Regions from separate parts of the Oceanobacillus sp. FSL W7-1304 genome, predicted to be linked through region 2. Evidence: riboswitches for the same ligand, from Rfam matches in the RefSeq annotation. Region 2 holds a riboswitch; each other region holds the start of a gene.
The links. A riboswitch is a leader RNA that binds a small molecule or an ion and turns the genes downstream of it on or off. The one in region 2 is predicted to bind preQ1.
Positions count from the first base shown of each region.

Region 1 (4,283 bases), 870 kb from region 2:
CAAAACCAATCTCTTTTAAGTATGTAACAATAAAGTCTGCCGCACGAGTTACATCTCCTTTGTATGCACTATCCGTACTCACACTCGGAATCGCCAGGAAATCACTCAATTTGGTTAGCAGACGTTCTCGGTTGTCCTTCAAATAGTATAATGCTTTTTCACTCATTAGACATTCCTCTCCTATCATATTGATATATAGTTTATTTTAGCATAACGGAAATGAAAAGGAATAGTTCGTCAAACTAATGGGTTTCGTTTTAGATATATATTAATAAATAAGGGTACAATTCTTTATTCAAGATTTGCACCCTTAAGTTCAAGATCACCTATTAAAGTTTCACATTTGCTATTGGAAATGGACTTTAAAGGGACTTATATCAAACACCACGTTTATTCCCCCATAAATAAGTGTGAAGCTGTGGCAATACCCGAACGTCGTTCAATTCTGAATTATTCATTACAAGGTCAACCAATCGTTCGTATTTTTCAAGTAAATATGGTAACAACTTATCCTGTTCTACTGTTTCCAAATCATCATTACCCACTTGCAGAAACAATTCTACATCAGGATACCTTTTGTGTATGTTGATGGCATATTGCAAATCTTCTTTCTCAAAGATAACCACCTTTAAACTGAAATTGCCTTGTTGCTTTTCCTCTAATGAACGGATGATAAAATCCAATGTTTCAAAATTTGTAGTCATTCCAGAGCTCGGTGGCTTAGGCGAAATCGTCAGATCATCTATCTTTGTAAACCATTTCTGCCATCTGCTACCTTGTGTTTCCAATGCAACCTTCACCTGATTTTCATGAAGTAAATCTACTAATGTATTCAATTGTGCCAATAAGCCGGGATTTCCTCCTGAGATGGTAACATGCTGAAATCGCCCGCCTCCCTTCTCAAATAAGGCATCCACTATTTTCTGCGGTTCCATCATTTGAACTGATTCCTTTTCTGAACCGTCCCACGTGAATTTCGAATCACACCACGAGCAGGAATAATCACAGCCGGCCGTTCTGACAAACATCGTTTTTTGGCCAATGACCATTCCCTCCCCTTGAATGGTTGGACCAAATATTTCAAGTACAGGTATTTTTCTCATAATGTTTTCTCCTTCGGTCGGTAAATACAATAGCTTGTGGGCGTTTCCCTTAAATATACCTGAACACAAGTTGGGTTATTCGACAGGGTGTTTAGGTATTCCTTAATGATTTCATATATAGTACGGGCAACCACTTCTGTTGTTGGAAAATATTCAGCGTCCTGGTCGGAGAATTTGGTATCTTCGTTCATCATACGATGATCAAACCGCTTATGAATTAAATCTTTTATTTTTTTAAAATCTACCAAAAAACCTGTGTGATCAAGCTCGTCTCCAGCAATGGTGACATTTGTAAAATAGGTATGCCCATGAATATTTTGGCATTTCCCAGCATCCTCATGTGGTACATAATGAGCTGCGGCAAATTGAAAATCTTTATTTAGTTCATATGCATAGGGATGTTCTGTTACTGGATAAATCTGTTGCATCATGAATCATCACTCCTTCGTTTATTTTGTATCTTTGGGAGCTTGTATCCATCCAATAAGGAAAAGCGTGAGCTCCCGTTTAGCGACGTACGGACTGCGCCCCGTACTGTGGGGTGGTTCGGCGTGTCGAACATTCTTACGTAGGAGATAAAGAAAACACGACGAACGGACTGAGTCGATGTTGACTTTCACCGCCAGGGTATAAGTGCGACTAAGCCTTTGGCATAGCCAATCGGCAAGTCTTCTTTATCGTACGGAGGTGAGGGAAGTCTCGCTAGTCGCTGGGCGCTGGAGCTAGACAAAAAAGGACAACACTAAGAAGATGCTGTCCATGCTCCTTAGTTTTTTATAGAGGGATGGAATTTCGAACCTCTCCTGCCAATACGCAGATTCTATTATTCACTTACCATCTTACTTTACCATATCTTTTGTTTAAGATTAAAGAATACATATCAACATAGAAATGAATTCATTCATGGTATAGCAAAAAACGTTTCAAAGGAAAAGACGATAACCGATGATCGTCTTGTTTAACGTTTGCATCAGTTTACTATAATAATAGACAGCTAAAAATATAAGAAATATGTAAAAATAAGAAATAAAATTGAAGATACAATAATTCTAATCCAACTCAATTTTTTACTTATCCCTGCTCTTTTTTCTAAGTAATTTATATAACCAACTGTTAATATAAAACCAAAAAGTATAATTGCATATCCTAAATTATCATTTTCTTTAATCAAATACCTCATTGCAGCTATAGCAACGAGTATAATGCCGATTGTTCCCAAAGTCATATTGAAATAAAGAGCTTGTTTATTTTCCTTCAAAACTACCCCTCCCTCTAAAAAATTCCTCAGGTATATCCCTTTCAATTACTTAACAACCCCGCCCCGCAAACGATAAAAAGCCACTTCTCTAATTGAAAAGTAGCAACAGATCGTTCAATAAGAATTATTTATTTTTTCTCTAATGCCTTTACACCTCTGATTAGCCAATACAAAGCTATCCAAGGTAAAACAAATTTAGTAATCCATTCAATTAAAACAAATAAGAAGAAACTTTCAATGTTAAAAAACGGGAGAATTATGAAAAGTACTACTAAAACGGCACCACCAATGATGAAAATATTCATCGGATTATCACCTCTTCCATAGGTAAACTAATCTTTAATTTGGAAAAATAGTATCTTTTGAATAGGTAAACAGCCAAAATCTAACCTCTTTTCGAAAATAAATCTTTAACAAACCTATTACTATACTTCAATAAGACAGAGCCGGTGTCCTTTTACACTAAACCTACACCGTTAGTACCATTGCTACCATTTGCATCATAACCTAATAACTTTTCCTTAGATTTTCTTTACTTTTAACCATATGCCTTATTCCTTTACCTGCAAGTGGTTCGTCTTTAAATCTTGGTATAATGTGGAAATGGGCATGAAAAATATGCTGACCACCTACTTCACCACAGTTCCAACCAAGATTATATCCTTGAGGTTCGTGTTCTTTGTCTAAGTATTTTTTTACCTCTTGAAGAAGACTGTAAGTTGCTGCCCATTCATCCTGGGTTAAGTCAAATGCAGTTTCTCTATGATTTTTAGGAACAATGAGCCCTGCTCCTTCAAGTAGACCAGCTTTTATTTTTGATTGGTCTAATTGTAAAAAAAGACAATGTTCATTACTCAAAACAACTTTTTGTTTAGGTTCTGAATAGGGGTTACAAAAAACACACTTTTCCATGGTAATCTCCTCATTTTTTATTTCTCTTCTTAGTTACTTCTACATAACCCGATTCCAGCACATATTTATTCAGTTATAGCACCATCATTTGAAGAAGCATTAAATGGCATTAAATGAAACTTATTAAACAATCGTGCCATTTAATTGAAATATTCCATACTGCAGGTCAGTAAAAAATAAAAAGCAGCAGATACTAATAATAAATTAACGATTGCTAACTTCTTCATACCTTCTTTTATACATATAACCAAGCCATATAAACTGCTAAACATCCAAAAAGCTATCAAAATTATCCAACCCAAATGGTCATTTCTATAATCGTCATCGAAAAACATTGTTATTGCACCTATAATTAAAAAGATAAGCAAGGTGTTAGTCCCAACTCTTAAAGCTTTAGTTGTTTTATCACTTTTCAATTTATCCCCACTTTTTTTGCGCTAAACTGCCAGTTACATTAAGAACAACATTTCACAAAATTATCTTACCATATATTAATAATCTTTTAAAAAATTCAATAATGTCCTCGTTATTTTAATAATAAAAACCGTCTGAACTAGACGGTTTTGTTTGTTAATTTATTAGTCAATCTAATGTGATTTGAGTTGTATTTTTTGTCAATACAACTCAAAACGGAACCACATTTAAATGAGTTGTTCCTGTTTATTGCTTAGTGCTATTTTTAAATCATCAATCAAGTCATCAGCATCCTCAATTCCAACCGATATACGAATTAACCCATCGGTGATCCCAAGCTCTTGTCTACGCTCAGCTGGAATTGAAGCGTGTGTCATTTTAGCCGGAACAGAAATTAAGCTCTCAACAGCTCCAAGACTTTCGGCTAATGTAAAATAGTTTACCTTACCAAGTACTTCATCTGCTTTTTCAGCACTTCCAACATCAAAGGACACCATGCCGCCAAACCCAGTTGTCTGCTGCTTCGCAATTTCATGTCCTGAATGAGTCTCGCGTCCAGGATAATAAATAGTGGAGACACTCTCGTGTTTTTCCAG
Region 1 covers NZ_CP150211.1:1,384,696-1,388,978, forward strand. The annotation lists gene NYE61_RS06925 (dipeptidase) at 1-166, opposite strand, end outside; gene queE (7-carboxy-7-deazaguanine synthase QueE) at 378-1,103, opposite strand; gene queD (6-carboxytetrahydropterin synthase QueD) at 1,100-1,534, opposite strand; PreQ1 riboswitch class I at 1,864-1,910, opposite strand; gene NYE61_RS06940 (hypothetical protein) at 2,098-2,361, opposite strand; gene NYE61_RS06945 (hypothetical protein) at 2,490-2,666, opposite strand; gene NYE61_RS06950 (HIT domain-containing protein) at 2,869-3,273, opposite strand; gene NYE61_RS06955 (hypothetical protein) at 3,414-3,689, opposite strand; gene NYE61_RS06960 (bifunctional cystathionine gamma-lyase/homocysteine desulfhydrase) at 3,915-4,283, opposite strand, start outside.
Region 1: it holds a riboswitch for preQ1, as region 2 does, so the genes downstream of both, queD (6-carboxytetrahydropterin synthase QueD) here and NYE61_RS11420 (QueT transporter family protein) in region 2, are expected to answer to the same signal.

Region 2 (4,283 bases):
CATGATTCAAAAAATACGAGTAAATATCATTTGGACACCTTTTATAAACCGTTTTCTGACATTAAAGAGAAGCGGTTCGATGGAATGATTATTACAGGATCGCCTGTTGAGCATCTTTCATTTGAAGAAGTGGATTACTGGGAAGAATTACAAGAGATTATGAATTGGTCAAAAGAAAATGTTACATCGACATTGCATATTTGCTGGGGTGCGCAGGCGGCTTTGTATCACCATTATGGGATTAATAAGCATGAATTACCGGAAAAATGCTTTGGTATTTTTGAACATGAGGTATTACACCGAAATGAGAATCTCGTGCGTGGATTTGATGATTATTTCCTTGCGCCACACTCTAGATATACCGATATTTCGTATGAGGAGATCGCAAACCATTCAAAACTGCAAATCCTGGCCCATTCCGATAAGGCAGGTATTTTCTTAATGTCCTCTAAAGACGGTAAGAATATAATGGCAACAGGTCATCTTGAATATAGTGCAAGTACATTGGCAGAAGAATATCATCGGGACCATCAGAGAGGTATTCTAACACAATTGCCAGAGAACTACTTCCCGAACGATGATCCAAATGAAAAGCCATTACATCGATGGAAAAGTCATTGTAGTTTATTGTTCTCGAATTGGCTGAATTATTATGTCTACCAAACAACACCATATGAATGGGATTAACCAAAGAAATTCGAGCTGAACATCCTCTGGAAGAGGCTAGCTGTTCAGCTCTTTTTGTTGGTTACAAAGTGGTGATCGTTACGTTCCATTCTTCAAAGGTTGCTTCCTCGTAGCTAGCGATTAATCCTTTAGCTGAAAGATCGGCTTTTGGTATTGCTTTTTGTTTAATAACGACGTCAAACGGCTGTTCAAATGGGAAGTCATCTAATACGACTGTGTTCTCATTTTTCCAGTGTAACTGTAAGTGTTCGTCGCAAAATTCGTGCAATGCTTGATTCATGGGAATCCCATCTTTAAAAAAGGAATGTCCGGCATTCATTGCATTACCCGGTTCATTCAAACAAAGATACAAAGAAAGGTTATCACTAAACTGAATAAGCCCATAATGAAAATTAAACAAACGTTTGTTGAATTCGTTTAAAGTGGCAATAATTGATTGCTGCCGTGTGTTTTCTGCTGTAACAAATTCCTGGGCTTCTAGAGAAGTATGATTTAAAAGGAAGCGTTTATAGTGTTCACTGCATAGAAGTGCAGCGTATGAATCTACTTGTTGGACCACATCAATCCCATGCTTATAAAGAACGATTTTCGGTAAGATCGGAAAATCGAAAAAAGAGTAGGGTATTGCTTCTTTGTCGTTCAGAAATGGCTGTTTGTCAAACTCCTTCCAGCCACAGTCATGCTGATATGCTGCGAATTCAACCGAGCTTCGTAAACCGTCTCCTAAAAAGTAATCTTTCTTCCATTGTTTCACAATATCACCGGAAATAGCTGCATGGTGATCCTGCTGAATCAATATTAATTCTTGATTGCGTTCTCGAACAATCATGCTATCCATCCTTTCCGATTTTACGTAACCTAAGTATAAGCAAAATCTGTGGATGATGGAAATAAAATAACCTCCTCATTCGTGAACGAACGAGGAGGTTATTTACATTAGACGATTAAATTTTAATCGCTTATTCAGGGCATATATAATTGGGATACCGATAGCTAATACAACGAACTCACCGACGGCTGTTGTATACCAGGTCAACAGGAACGGAAATTGTAAAGCAAGCTTCAATTCAAATGCAATAATGAACATATTGAATGTAAAGACAATGGTATTCGCAGCAAGCAGCACCCATATATTTTTTATATATTTTGCTAGTAGAATGATAATAGCTAATGAAATTGCAGAGTGTGCTACACCAAAGACTAAATCAAACCAACCTAAAGGTGAAAATAATAGGTTATATAAAAATACCCCTATTACAATTCCAAAGAAGTAGCGCTTATCAAATACAATAAGATGGTTAAATACTTCAGAAATGCGGAATTGGATATTTGTAAATCCGAATGGAACAATGAGTGCGGATACAGCAATATATAAAGCAGCTATTAACGCATTCACCACAAGAGTTCTTACTTTCATGTTAATCTCTCTCCTTAGTTTTTTATCGTGGGATGGTTTCGAACCACGTGAAACATATGCTATCATACCAGTGTTTATTAGCCTTTGTAAATACTAATGTATAAAAATTATTTATGGGAAATAATTAAATAACTTTAAAACGGATGTTTTTATTCATATAGGCACGTTACTTAAACATGCCTCATACAATAAATTTGGAATAGAATGAAGGGAATGAGTAAAGTGTACTATTTTTATCCGTATCCTCTGCCTTACTTTACGAACATACCGCATTATCCTTACGAAAGACCGTTTTATTATGGAAGTCTAATGAATGAACAATTACAAAAAAAAGAAGATTTCCGAGTGAAGGATTATGGACCACAACCGTTTGTTATAAATATTAATAAGGCTACACGAAATAATAATACGTATCGTACTGCTATATGGACAGGAGAGCACATGCAAGTTACATTAATGAGTATTCATGTTGGTGATGATATTGGTTTAGAAATACATCCAGATACCGATCAATTCCTGCGAATAGAGCAAGGACAGGGGATTGTAAGAATGGGGAAAAGCAGTAATAACTTGAATTTTGAAAGAAGAGTATACGACGATACAGCAATTATGGTGCCTGCTGGAACATGGCATAATGTAATCAATACAGGCAATATTCCATTAAAGCTTTATACAATATATGCCCCCCCACATCATCCACATGGCACTGTTGAGACAACTAAAGCGGAGGCAATGCTGGAAGAATAGCACGCTGTTATGCCGCAGTATATTTCGTATTATTTTATTTGCCACTAGATGTTGGTTGTTGTTTAGAACGGAGTTTATTTAGCGGGATGGATAGTTTCAATCTTTAAAGAACTGTTTACGCCTATGGGGACTTAGGCTTTCTCTTTCTATATTTAAAAGCTAACCAAGTAGTTTTCAATGAAGAATAGGTACCTACTGCCGCAGCACCATAAAAAGCCCCCATAAATACCAGCCCATAAATCTCCTCTATGACTAATAAAGATGGAAATAATAAACCCAATAATGCTTGCTATGGTAGGAAAGTATTGACGTGGAACAGGAAATACTTTAAAACATTGGGTTAATAACACGACAGCTGGTACAGCAATAACTCCGTCCCAGAAATTTGTGTGAATGGTTGGGTAGTCCATGAGAATCGATTCCTTTCATGTTAAATACTAGAAGCATTAATTGAACGATTTATTTTCTAAAACAACAATTTTACTATTTCTAGAAATACTTGCTTTCTTGGTCTGTTCAACTAATCGATTAATCTGATTACAGCACTGTTTAGCACCTGCTATAAGTAATGGAACGCCGATAAAGTCAATGTGTAGACCTCTAGAGAAAAATCCTCCAATTGACATAGCTATAGGTACGGTCGGTGAAGTGTTGGATATTACTATTTTTTCATTAAAATTATATTTTTCCTGTAATAGCTCAATAAGATTTTGTATTGCTGGCACAACATATTTATTATCTTTTCTGCCTATGGTATAAACAGCATTTCCATCTTCATCTAATCCATGAAATATTAATTTTCCAAGATCGTGTTTTGTTAATTTGTTAAAATAATCTACACTCATAATCTCCTCTTTTGTAAGAACTTTGTCAGTCGGGATTTTTTTTAGATGATATGCTGCTGCAAGAGAAGTTGTATGTGTTCCGCCATAGTCATTGTATATAAATATCACGATAATCATCCTCCACTACTATTGTGACCAAGTTCGTCTTTTTTAGCAGATAAGAATGTAAACTTTCATATGCTGCATAAGTGCAACTAGGAATTCGTCTAAAGCCTTGTTTTACTTCAAAGCATAAGAGAATGCATCATACACTTTCTAAGAATCACATTAACGAATGCCAAGTTTTGTAATAAAAGAGTAGAGATGTAGGTTTTTAACAAATTTACATTAATTGCATAAAGTTAATAAAATGATTGATTATTATCACATGTCACCTCCTTTAATCTACTTAAAGGAGGGTTATTTATATTTAGAGAATAGACCAAATGGAAGGCAACTGATTAAAAAGAAAAGCTAAGCCTAATCGAAAAAAATGAGTGGCATAGTAACACTTTTTTATGTAAACATAACACCATTAAAATGGAAAATACATTACGTAATCATAATGTATTTATTGACTACATCATTCCAAAATGATAAATTAGAAT
Region 2 covers NZ_CP150211.1:2,253,184-2,257,466, reverse strand. The annotation lists gene metA (homoserine O-succinyltransferase) at 1-687, shown strand, start outside; gene NYE61_RS11425 (DUF3891 family protein) at 749-1,516, opposite strand; gene NYE61_RS11420 (QueT transporter family protein) at 1,619-2,104, opposite strand; PreQ1 riboswitch class I at 2,113-2,157, opposite strand; gene NYE61_RS11415 (cupin domain-containing protein) at 2,318-2,851, shown strand; partial or broken gene NYE61_RS11410 (hypothetical protein) at 2,973-3,261, opposite strand; gene NYE61_RS11405 (DUF3189 family protein) at 3,298-3,804, opposite strand.

Region 3 (4,283 bases), 610 kb from region 2:
GTAAATTCCTACACTTAATAGAACAATAACCGCCATTGCAATATATAATCCTCTAAATCCGATAAGAGGTAAAACAAACCCTAACAAGAAAGGTCCGACACCGATACCGAAATCAAAGAACACAAAGAATGTAGATGTTGCAAGTCCAATTCGTTGCCTTGGAGCCTGATTGACAGCAATCGTTTGAGCACTTGATTGGAAAGTTCCGAAACCGACTCCGATTACCGCTCCAGCTAAAAGTAAACTGATTCCAACACTTGCTTGACTTAAAATAACTAATCCCACAGCAAATAGTAAAAGCGATGGATATACTACGCTGTTCTCGCCTTTTGCATCAAATAATCGGCCAGTAAAAGGTCTAGAAGCTACCAGAAAAATTGCATACATGATAAAGAAAAAGCTAGCCGCATCTACCAAGTTGATTTCCGCTGCATATGCAGAGAAAAAGGATAAAATACTAGAATAAACAAAACCTACAGTAGCTACAAGAATCGCGATTGGAATAGTTGTTTTTTCAAAGAAATCATTAATATGAAATCCTTTTCGCGTTGGGGTCGGTTCATTCACAATATCTACCTTTGGTACACGTAAGAAAACTGTTGCAATCAATGCAACAGCTGCGAAGACAGTAGTAGCGATAAAAATCATCGGATTGTTAAAGTGTTGACTAATATACAATCCTAGGAATGGACCGATTGCCATGGCTAAATTTGTACTTGTTGCAAAGTACCCCATTCCTTCACCACGCCTTACAATTGGGATAATATCTGCCGCAATTGTACTCGTAGCTGTCGTACTAATTCCAAAAGCAAAACCATGAATAAAACGAATGACTAATAATGCAGCCAAATTATTGACTGGGAAATAAAATAGCATAAAGACCAAAAATAAAGCGAGCCCAAAGAGCAGCAATTTCTTTTTGCCTACCTTATCTATAATTCTTCCGGCAATTGGACGGACAAGCACTGCTCCAAGCACAAAAATACTCGATGCAAGCCCTGCCTGACTTTGGGAGGCATCGAATTGATCTACAGCATAAATAGCTAACGTTACAATTAACATATAAAACGAAATAAATAACAAAAAATTGGATGTCGCGACCATAATAAAGTCCTTCGTCCATAATTTAGGTTTTTGACTCATACTGATACTTACTCTCCTTACTTAAGTTTATCTCTTAGTTGCTGAATTGTTCGAAACGAAGCTTCCATTTCTGTTTCAGGAATTTCTGCTAGTAATGATTGTTCAAATTTATTGACAACATCATAAGCTTTTTCATACATTTCCAAGCCTTTTTTTGTCAATTGCATCTTCCGCTCTCGCTTATCCTCACTTGGAAGACGTTCAATTAATTGTTGTTCCTCCAGCCGTTTGACAGTACGAGATATCGTCGGCTTCTCAACATCCAAATAATTCGTTATCTCTACAAGAGTAGCCGATCCGCACTGCTTTAAATAATAAACAATGCTCCATTGGGAATAATATAAACCTACTTCAACTAGATGCTCATTCAATTTTTTCCTAAACGTTCTTGTAAATTGCATGTTTAATTGAAAAAATCGCTGGGACAATTCAAACCCCTCCTAAAAAGTTACCTAAGTAACTATATACCATTTTAACATAAAAGTCTAGGGCAGATGGGGATGTTCATTATTTTTTAATTGGATAATCGAAATACAGATAATGATTGCTCTTCTCATTTAAATTATTTATCCCTAACGTCCACCTTTTTAACTGTCTTCCATACATAATACAAACTTTCTTTGGAAATATAACAACAATGGTTTAACCAAGTTTATGGTACTTTTAAACAAAAGAATGGAGGCTTTTTTATGGTTCAACATAACCCACACGACCAGATTCAACAAGCTACTCAACTTGTCCACCAGTCCATGGAATCGATCCAATCAGCAAAAGATCATGCAAGCGTAGACCATCAGCAATACGAACAAGCTACTGAGCAGCTGCAGCGGGCTGAAGATGTATTGCAGCAAGCACAGAACCAATACGGAGAGCAAGCCCTGCAGAACCCTCAATTTCAACAAACACAGGAATTGCTGCATAATTTAAGGCAGCAGCTTCAAAAGGTAGATCGTCAAGAAAATAGAAACTTTTAATGAAAACCCTTATCCTAAGATTAAGTTAAATAAACGCAAACAAATAAGGGATTCGTCATCACTCTTCGATTTGACGAATCCCCCATACTATCTTAACAAAGCATTGAATATATTTAATGACAATCCTAGATCCTACCTAATTTTAACGATTATCAACCTTTTCAGGATACATATCATGGTTCATCATCCGGTGCTCTGCCATTTGTTCATATTTCGTTCCAGGTTTACCATAGTTGCAATACGGGTCAATGGAAATACCACCACGCGGCGTGAACTTCCCCCATACTTCAATATATCGCGGATCCATTAGCTTAATTAAATCGTTCATTATAACATTTACACTATCCTCATGAAATCCGCCATGGTTGCGATAGCTGAATAAATACAGTTTGAGCGATTTACTCTCTACCATTTTTACATCAGGTATGTAACTAATATAAATCGTTGCAAAATCAGGTTGCCCTGTCATCGGACATAACGTCGTAAACTCTGGAAAATTTAATTTTACAAAATAATCCCGATCTTGATGGTTATTTTCAAATGCCTCCAGCACTTCTGGATTATATTCATATACATAGGATGTTCCTTGGTTTCCTAGTAAAGTCAATCCTGACAAATCTTGTTCCTTCATGTAATTCCCTCCACTTATTTGTTTTCAGATAAAAATCTACCTTGCAGACCTACCAAAAAAAGCCGTGTACCCCTAAGGCACACGACTTTAATCGCATCACTTTCCTTAGTTTTTTATAGAGGGTTAAAGCTAAGAACCTCTTTCGCATATTTACGAGTTTATTATATAGATGAATTATATATATGTCAATTTACACAAAACAGCATAAGAGGTAGTTTTAAGTAAAATTTTCCATTTACATAGACTTTTCTGTCAATAGGTGTTATAAAAGAAAAGCACCCTTATCTGTGCAACGACATCTATATCAACGATGCTAGCATCGATCATGAAAAACCTGGTAAAAGGACTTGACTCAATGCTTGAATCTAGCAGTAAAAGCTAAGTCCTTTTTATCTTCATATAAGCAATTTATTTTAAACATCATGCCTTTTTCAAAGCCTAAACATCTAAACTTTTTTAACAAATTCAGATTTCAGCTTCATTGCTCCAAAGCCATCGATTTTACAGTCAATATCATGATCGCCATCAACTAATCGAATATTCTTCACTTTCGTCCCTACCTTTACAACAGATGAACTTCCCTTTATTTTCAAATCTTTAATTACAGTGATTGTATCCCCGTCTTTTAGGACATTTCCGTTTACATCTCGAATCACATGCTCATCTTCATTGTTTTCCTTACCTGATTCTATAGTCCATTCATGCACACACTCTGGACATATAAATAGATTTCCATCTTCATATGTATACTCCGAATTACACTTCGGACAGTTTGGTACTTCTTTCATCACATGCTTCCTCCATCCATTATATATGCTCTTATCATGCCATATACGTCTTGCATTAACAACCTTCCCCGAATTGTATAATGAAAGTTCCGCGAATCTACTTTATAATGATGTTCAAACTAAAACAAGCAATGCCAGAAAATAACCAGCATTGCTTACTAAAATCCCTATTTCGTATAATTATCAAAATATCCTTGGATAAAGACAATCGGCGTACCTTTGTCGCCACTTCCTGAAGTCAAGTCAGCAAGAGAACCAATTAAGTCCGTAAGCTTTCTCGGAGTTGTCCCTTGTGCTTCCATTGCTCCAACAAGATCCTCATCTTTCTCATTAATAAATTTTGAGATTGCTTGCTGCAGTTCCTCGCCTTTCAAATCGGAAAAATTATTATCTGCAAGATATTTTAATTTTACTTCATTCGGTGTTCCCTCAAGTCCAGCTGTAAAAGCAGGAGATACTACTGGATCTGCGAGTTCCCAAATTTTACCTACAGGATCTTTAAATGCTCCGTCTCCATAAATCATTACTTCCACATTTTTTCCTGTTTTCTCTTGCAGCATACTTTGAATTCTGTCCACTGTCGGCTGGCAATTACGCGGGAAAAGCTTTACCTTATCTTCTGTTGATTTGTTTGAACCCAACAGTCCATATTCCTCATTATATCCACTGCCATCAATTGACTCTGCCAGGATATTATCAAGGCTATAAACCTTCTCCCCACCATTCGCTTCCAAAATTCTTTTCGTT
Region 3 covers NZ_CP150211.1:1,647,100-1,651,382, forward strand. The annotation lists gene NYE61_RS08280 (MFS transporter) at 1-1,143, opposite strand, end outside; gene NYE61_RS08285 (MarR family transcriptional regulator) at 1,161-1,571, opposite strand; gene NYE61_RS08290 (hypothetical protein) at 1,833-2,117, shown strand; gene queF (preQ(1) synthase) at 2,260-2,748, opposite strand; PreQ1 riboswitch class I at 2,848-2,894, opposite strand; gene NYE61_RS08300 (zinc ribbon domain-containing protein YjdM) at 3,195-3,536, opposite strand; gene NYE61_RS08305 (coenzyme F420-0:L-glutamate ligase) at 3,704-4,283, opposite strand, start outside.
Region 3: it holds a riboswitch for preQ1, as region 2 does, so the genes downstream of both, queF (preQ(1) synthase) here and NYE61_RS11420 (QueT transporter family protein) in region 2, are expected to answer to the same signal.